One region of the Aneurinibacillus thermoaerophilus genome, then DNA from elsewhere that is predicted to be linked to it. Evidence: predicted binding sites of a transcription regulator. Region 1 holds the regulator's gene; the other holds the start of a gene.
The links. The regulator NrdR, encoded in region 1, represses ribonucleotide reductase genes. The targets are predictions, from matches to a motif close to AACACNATATATNGTGTT.

Region 1 (4,341 bases):
CATAATATGAATCGTTTCAATCTCAGGATGCTTTTTTCTCAACTCTATAACTTCCGGCTTTACCGTCACTTCATTGACAATTTCCTCGAATGAATAGCGCCCGTTTACCTTATAAGAAGACAATAGTTTATTCACACGCTGCATATTCTCCTCTCCCTTACTGCTTGCTTTCTCCCAGCGCTTTCAACAGTTCTTCCATTCGTTTTCGCTTTCTTTCATACTCTTCATCTATCATTTCCACCTTGGATGATTTTGCAGTTTTTTCCTCTGTCACCTGGTTTTTTTGCCGTTCCAACTGCTCCAGTATGAGCGGCGGAATCTCGTCTTTACGCCGCTTGCTTCGTCCGCCAGAAGAGGCGCGAGTAAACACTTTTTTATCGGCAGAAGCCGCCTTGGCACTTTTCCGTTCTGAATAAAATTGCCGGGCCTGGCGCTGCGCTTCTTGTACAGTTCTAATGTTATTCCGCTTCCAGTGACCGGCGATTTTATAAATGATGTCTTTTGGCAGCTGCCGGTCATATGTCATCATAACGTACTCCAGCAGCACATTCACTACTCCAGGAGGAAGCTGATACTCCTCAAGCAATTCTTCAACGATCTTCTGATCGGCTGGAGCAATCTTGGCTCCTCTCTGATAAAGTCCTATAAGTTGAAAAGGCGAAAGGGAAGATAGGCGCAACGCATGACTTTCCGCCTCCGTCAGCGCCTTTTCTTCCCGCTCTTTCCGTTCTGTCTCCACCGTATCTGAGTGAAACACAATTTCTTCCCGTGACACGATTTTTGGGGCCCGGCCATTCTCCCTGCGGAACCAGTCTTTTACCAGACGGCGTAGCGAAGCGGTATCAATCGTATCATATTCGATGACAGAAGGCTCTTGCAAAAAGCGAGCCATTGTTTCATTATCAATGCCATATAGGAAGGCCAGGCTTTCTAACTCAGCCTTTACTTCTTTCGTAAACAGCCCATCTTTTTTAATCATCTTAGGAAGCGAAGCTTCCAAAAACTCAAAATCAAGGCGAGAGTTCGCGTAATTTAGCCGCGTCGCCGCCATCGGATCAAACAAGGGCAGCGGACTTTCTTCCCTCACGTCTTTAAGGAAATTATACGTCTCAGTGCCCTTTTCTACCGTAATTTCACTCAGGGAAAGATGATAAAACACTTCGTCAAACGCTTTCGTAATCCGTTTTCTCTCCACATTCTCCGGCAAACGATATTCCTCCGGGATCGAGAATTGGCGCCGCAGCTTGCGATAAAATTCTTTACCTACCCGATTCAAAAGCATAATGCTTAACGTGTCGTCACTAAAAAAAATATCCGGCGAATGAGGTGGCTGTAAAATATATTCAAAAATACGCTGTCCGTCCGCCTCAATTTGATATACTTCCAAAAGTCCGATCGCTTCTAATTGATGTCTCGCCTTTACAATGACATTCAATGGAACTGCCATTGTTACCATTAATCTATAATGCAACCCCTGCACAGCCGAAAAATTCGCCAGCGAAAGGTTATAAAGCAATGTCTGGTACAGTGCGACAGGTAGCGCCCCGACCAGCGGTTGGTACAGATGAATCAAATAACTGAGTTCCACATTGCTAATCGGCCGCCTCACCCGGATAAGGTAGGGATCATTCGGGACGGTCTCCTGCCATCTCACCCGTATCACTCCCTATGCCATCAATTTTTTCGTTTTTTATTATAGCATCACCGCCGCTATTCTTCGCAATCTTACACCGCGTGACCGGCTCGTGTTCTATTCTTTTTTCCTGCTGTTACGAATTAATTCTTCAAGTTCCTGGACAAATACATTAATATCTTTAAACTGACGATATACAGAAGCAAATCGCACATATGCCACTTCATCAACATCATAGAGCGCATTCATGACCAATTCCCCAATGTCTTTGCTTTGCACCTCGGATCTGCCACTGTTGCGCAGGTCTCGTTCAATTTTATCGACGATCGACTCCAGTGTTTCTAAGGGAACTGGACGCTTCTCACAGGCCCGGATGATTCCACGTAAAATTTTTTCTCGGCTGAATTCTTCACGGGCGCCATCTTTTTTCACGACTAATAACGGTGTTTCTTCCACGACTTCAAATGTAGTAAAACGCCTTGTGCACTCTTCACACTCACGACGCCGTCGAATCGACTTTCCATCGTTTACCGGGCGCGAATCGAGTACCCTTGTTCCGTTGTGAGCACAATAAGGACAACGCATGTCATCAACCCCACTCCATTGCGTACTTTTCCCTAGTTTGTCCCAGAAAAAAGCTGTAGTCAAGTCCAAAAACATAAGAAAACGAGACAACCCGATATGGATTGTCCCGTCTTTCTATGCCGGAAATACCATTTCAAACCGTAATTACACAGTTACTTCCTGTTTTTTTTTCGCGTAAGCAGCGGCGGACACATGCTTTGTCAGATCAAGCACACGGCAGGAATAGCCCCACTCGTTGTCATACCAAGCCAACACTTTTACTTGTTTATCACCCATTACCATTGTAGAGAGCGCGTCAACAATGGAAGAATTCTCATTGCCGTTAAAATCTACAGATACAAGTGGCTCTTCCGTATAGCCGAGAATTCCTTTCATGCTATCCTCGCTCGCCTCGCGCAGCACGCGATTTACCTCTTCCACCGTTACGCTTTTCTTCACATTTACCACCAGATCGACCACGGATACGTTCGGTGTCGGAACGCGGAGTGCAAAACCGTTCAGCTTGCCTTGCAGCTGCGGCAACACGCGTCCAACCGCCCGAGCAGCGCCTGTTGTCGTCGGGATAATTGCCTGCCCGCACGCACGTGCTCTCCGCAGATCTTTATGCGGATTGTCCAGATTTTTCTGATCATTTGTGTAGGAGTGTACGGTTGTCATCATTCCATATTCGATGCCAAACGCTTCGTCTAACACTTTTGCTACTGGAGCAAGGCAGTTAGTTGTGCAGGAAGCGTTAGAAATGATGTGATGTTTTTCGTAATCGTACATATCTTCGTTAACGCCCATGACAATTGTTACGTCGTCGTCTTTGCCCGGTGCGGTGATAACAACCTTTTTCGCGCCAGCTGTAATATGTTTGCCTGCGCCTTCTTTATCTCGGAACTTGCCTGTCGCTTCAATAACAACTTCGACATCCAATTCTTTCCACGGCAAATTAACCGGATCGCGGTCAGAAACAATTTTCGTAGCCCGACCGTTTACGATAATCATATCATCTTTTACTTCTATATTATCGGAAAGGTTACCGTGAATTGTGTCATACTTAATCATGTGAGCAAGCGTTTCAACAGGGTAGCTCGCGTTGATTGCTACCACTTCAACTTCCGGATCGTTCATCGCTTTACGGAATACCATCCGTCCAATACGTCCAAATCCATTAATGGCAATTCGTGTCGTCATTAATACGTTCTCCTCCCCGGATATGTTCCATACTATTACAAGTATTTATTATAATAAGTATGACACTTTTTTCAATATGCCAACCCAAATTTATTAATTTCTAAATATTCAAACAAAATAAATGCAGCAAAATACAGTCCTGCTTTCTCTGAATAAAACAGAAACTCATTTTGCTGCTTGTCTTACTTCAAAACGCCAAACTCGTCCGCATAAATTTTTTCGTACCGTTGTTTGTAGTATAATGCTCGCTGTACATAATGCCGTGTTTCGCCAAACGGAATTTGTGAAATATGCTCTGGTGTTCCATCCCAGACTCCGCGCTCCATCCATTTTTTAACATTTCCTGGACCAGCATTGTACGCCGCGATCACAGCATACGGGTTATGATTAAACATTTCGTACAAAAATGAAACATACCATGTTCCAAGAAAAATATTTGTATCCGGTTCGTCCAAATAATCGACCGCCATAGGCGACATTTTTGTCTGCCGGATTGCCCACTCCGCGGTCGCAGGCATTACCTGCATTAAGCCAATAGCCCCTTTTTTCGATACGCGGTTCTTATCAAATTTGGATTCCACTTGAATAATCGCCATAATTAGATACGGATCTACCTCAAACTGCCGCGCCGATTTACGGATTTCCTCTTTGTAATATACAGGGTACATCGCTTTCCAGATAACAGGCGCGTCCAACAGCAGAAAAACCACCAGAAGACATAGGAAAAATAATGCATGTTTTCGATTCAATCGTTTCATCCTCAACCCCTTCACTACAATCGTACTTTATCGTTTCGCGCCTTTATCTGACGAAAGCAGCTGTTCCATCAGTTCATCCACCTGTTCCTCTGTTTCCTTTAACGTGCCGCTATTGTCAATTACATAATCCGCGCGGAGCTTTTTCTCTTCTACTGGCATCTGTGACGCAATGCGACGCCGCGCCTC
Region 2 (4,341 bases), 1.7 Mb from region 1:
CTTTAAAAAATAAAGTATAATCAAATGCAGTATAGGTTCTTGTTTTTTCACCTTGGGTGAAATTACTATTTTGCAAAACGCTCAATTAAAAACCGGCATCATGGAATTATCCAAGATGCCGGTTTTCTTGTTGCTTTACTTACGAGCAACGGGAATAGCCGCATGCTTCGCAATGTTTGCAGCCTTCTTCCGCCACAAGCGCCGCGGCGCCGCACTCAGGGCAAAGATCAAGTCCTTCGCGATAGACATCGCCGTCTTCATCGCGCTCCGGTGCATTCATCGGTACATCATTTGTGGATGCAACTGATTCATCACTATTTTCTCCGTCAAGATAGAACTCAATCGCTTTCGCCACCGCGTCCGGAATCGAATCTACGCGGTTTGCACCAAAGCCAACCGCACCGGAACCCCCGATCCCTTTAAGGTGCTTAATCAACAGACGCGCTTTGTTACCGTCCGGCAGTTCACCGAAACGCAAGAAGAGCGTAGACACGCGGCCAAGCGCTTCGGACATCGCAAATACGTCGCTTCCCGCTTTGCCTACATTTACGATTACTTCAAACGGCGCTCCGTCCACTTCATTTACCGTTATGTAGGCTTTACCGAGCGGAGTCTTCATTTTGTATGTCGCGCCTTTTAGCTTAAGCGGGCGGCGGCGGTAATCTTTCGTCGGCGGTACTTCATCTACGTCTTGAACCGGAGCGGCTTTTTCTGCTTTTGATTCCCGAGCCGTTTCTTTCTTTCCTTCTTTGTTTTCATCTTTCGTTGTTAGAACTTGCACGTCACGGCTGCCGTCACGGTAGATAGTGACGCCTTTGCATCCGAGATCGAAAGCGAGCTCATACAATGCTTTTGTATCTTCAATCGTAAAGTTGGCCGGCGCATTTGCTGTTTTGCTGATGGAGCTGTCCACCCATTTCTGGATAGCGGCCTGCACCCGTACATGGTCTTCGGCAGATAGATCCATCGCGCTGACAAAGTAATCCGGTAGCGTATCGGAATTGTTTTCTTCCATCCATTTTTTCGCGATCGGTACATACTGTTTGTCGAAACCAAGGCGGCTTTGACGGTAATATTCGAAGGCATAGAAAGGCTCAATGCCTGTCGAAGTTCCTACCATCGTTCCTGTACTGCCGGTCGGAGCCTGTGTTAAAACTGTCACGTTGCGCATGCCACGCTCCCGTACCGCATTGCGTACTTCTTCATCAAATTGCTTCATGAAGCCGCTCTTAAGGAACAGCTCCGCGTCGAATGCCGGAAAACTTCCCTTTTCCGCCGCGATTTCTGTAGAAGCAAGGTACGCTTCGCGCGCGATAAAGTTATACAGCTTGTCCAAGAATTCGAGCGATTCCGGGCTGCCGTAGCGAATTTTTAAGTGGATGAGCATTTCTGCCAGCCCCATCGTGCCAAGACCGATACGTCGCTCTTTTTTCTGGTTCGCTTCATTTTCTGGGAAATGATACGGCGTTGCATCAACGACATTGTCAAGGAAACGTACAGAATGACGCACTGTTGTTCTGAGATTTTCCCAGTCTACATCGCCGTCTTTCGTGAATTTTGAAAGATTAATCGCAGATAAGTTACATACACCCCATGCAGGAAGTCCTTGTTCTCCACACGGATTTGTACAAATAATGGGGTTAAAGTACCAGCTGTTAGACATCTGGTTATAGTATTCCATAAATACAACGCCCGGTTCGGCTGATTTCCATGCCGACTCAATAATGGTGTGCCACATGTCGCGGGCGCGGACTTTTTTGTACACGCGTACCGGTTTTCCGAGTTCTTCCCACTTTTGCAGGTTTCCATCCCAAATTTCATCGTATTCCGGATCGGTCGTATCCGGGAATTTCAGCTCCCATTCCAAATCTTCTTTAACAGCTTTCATAAAACCGTTACTGATGCAAACCGACAGGTTAGCGTTTGTAATCAGGCCCATGTTCTGCTTGACTGTAATGAACTCAAGCACATCCGGGTGCCAGTCATTCATCATAAGCATTAAAGCCCCACGGCGCGAACCTCCCTGTTCAATTAACCCGGTCGTATAGCTGAACAGACCACCCCAGGACACGGAACCGCTCGAAGAACCGTTTACGCCTTTTACCTGGGCGCGACGCGGACGAAGCGAAGACAGGTTAATGCCGACGCCGCCCCCGCGGGACATAATTTCCGTCATCTGAGTGAGCGTCTCCATAATACCGCCCCTGCTGTCGTGCGGAGACGGAATCACGTAGCAGTTATACAGCGTTAGCTCATCATTCGCGCCAGCGCCCGCCGCGATCCGGCCACCCGGAACAAGCTTCCAGTCATCAAGAAGCGCGCGGAATTTCTTTGTCCATTCTTTTCTCTTCTCCGGTGTTGTTTCCACGGACGCGATCGTCTTCGCCAAGCGATCCCACATCTCTTCTGGCGTACATTCCAACGTCCGCAGCGCTTTGTCCGCTTCTGTCACCACCATCTCCCCGTTACGCAGTCTAACATGAATGGTATCGCCTTCACGCTTTTCTACAACCCCGACTTCTTTTTTCGGGAACTTCGGATCATCTTTCGTCAAAACAAGTACAGTGTCGCCGACCTGTACATTGTCTGGATTCGGATCTTTTAACGCGTAGCGGTCGAGGAAAATTTTTTCACTTAACCCTTCAAGCTTCGTTTTTCCCGCTGTTTCGGTTGTTGCCTCCATTTTTTATCCTCCCATTATGTGAAATATAAATTGACCAAACTTCTCATGTCTGATACATTTGACTAGTGCCCTCTTAGTCTAAACCAACCTTTACTATTACGTCAATATATTGAGTTTATGTTTAGATTTTACCACAATATATAGTTAATTTCCTATCTTTTTGGTAGAAAGCGTTCGACAAATTTTTTTATGTAAAATCTTTTATAAATTTCTATTTCCTCCATTGTTTTACAAGAAACAGGGAGGGTTACAAAGCATACAAAGCATTTTTCCAGTGCATGCAAAAAGGCGAAAAAACAGCAGGGAGCGGTATGACGTTTCGCTATAATATAAACTGAGGCTTTCTCAAAAGGGGAAGTGAGGAAGTTTTCTATTACTCGAAACGCTATATTTAGATTTATTGGCAAAAATGAATATTTATATGTAGGTATTGTTTCATACTAAAGGGGCTGGCTCATGACTTTTGAGACAGCCCCTCCAAGCGGCCGTTACAGGCCGCTTTTTTCTAGCGTTTGAAATTCCATTCGTCACACCCGTATTTCTCGCGCGCCAGTTGTTCAGCAAGCTCCGCTTCCTCAGCCGTTAGCGTATCGTCCACCAATTCTACACCAAACCCCTTGGCAAACCCTTCCCGAAACGCTTTCCGCGCCTCAGCAAGCGTCACCGGAGTCTTACGCACCTGATTAATCGCCACCGCCTTGTCGGCAAAATTTTTTTTAAGACGGTCTCGTACACGCTCATTCGGATGACGTATAATATCGAACAACATATCGATATCTATATCCAGCAAAATTGAGCCGTGCTGCAAAATAACCCCCTTTTGCCTTGTTTGCGCGCTTCCAGCCACTTTCCTCCCTTCCACGACCAATTCATAAGAAGAAGGGGAGTCAAAGCACGCAGCTGAAGATGGGATGGCAAACTTTGCATCGTCCGGATGAACCATATCTGCCTGAAGCCCTAGCAACCGAAACCCTTCCAGCAATCCTACGCTGATCACACGGTACGCGTCGGTTACGCTGGACGGCATGGCCGGGTGGGATTCAGACACTACGACACTGTATGTCAGCTCCTGATCGTGCAGCACGGTGCGACCGCCCGTCGCCCGGCGTACAAAGCCTAGACCATATTCGCGCACTTTATCCAAATCAATTTCCTTTTCTGCTTTTTGAAAATAACCAATCGATACGGTTGCCGGATTCCAGGTGTAAAACCGGAGCGACGGCTTCGTTTTGCCTTCGCTATGTACAATAAGCACCGCTTCATCAATCGCCATATTCATCGCAGGTGAATGTACCCCCGTATCAATAAAACGCCACTGTTCCATTTCTTTTGCCCCTTTCCGATGTTCCTCCTTACTTATTGTAGCATATTCCACAAATTCTCTCGCTTTGTTCTATTGTTTGGAAAACACCGGAAGCCGATTGAATAATTTCCCGTTTGAAAAAATAAAAGTTGAGGTAAGATATGTACATGAAAAAATTCCGAGAGTATCACAAAGGGGGAATTGCGCGATGAGGGATTTGTGTATTTATTGCGGCGAAGAGCTGGTACTCTGGGAACGAAACCGGAGCTATTGCTCCAAATGCCGGGAGGCGGCCGAAGTCGTATACGCCGATGATACGTATTATGATGACGATGAGTTACGTCATGACGACTAC

Region 2: the regulator NrdR is predicted to act here: its motif matches at 2,814-2,831, upstream of K3F53_RS12670 (adenosylcobalamin-dependent ribonucleoside-diphosphate reductase).

What each region holds. Positions count from the first base shown of each region.
Region 1 covers NZ_CP080764.1:777,342-781,682, reverse strand. Annotated here, with positions in the region: gene dnaI (primosomal protein DnaI) at 1-144, opposite strand, end outside; gene K3F53_RS04235 (replication initiation and membrane attachment family protein) at 158-1,654, opposite strand; gene nrdR (transcriptional regulator NrdR) at 1,751-2,218, opposite strand; gene K3F53_RS04225 (glyceraldehyde-3-phosphate dehydrogenase) at 2,363-3,397, opposite strand; gene K3F53_RS04220 (lytic transglycosylase domain-containing protein) at 3,580-4,155, opposite strand; gene coaE (dephospho-CoA kinase) at 4,183-4,341, opposite strand, start outside.
Region 2 covers NZ_CP080764.1:2,431,537-2,435,877, forward strand. Annotated here, with positions in the region: gene K3F53_RS12670 (adenosylcobalamin-dependent ribonucleoside-diphosphate reductase) at 140-2,683, opposite strand; gene K3F53_RS12675 (lipoate--protein ligase family protein) at 3,189-4,007, opposite strand; gene K3F53_RS12680 (hypothetical protein) at 4,195-4,341, shown strand, end outside.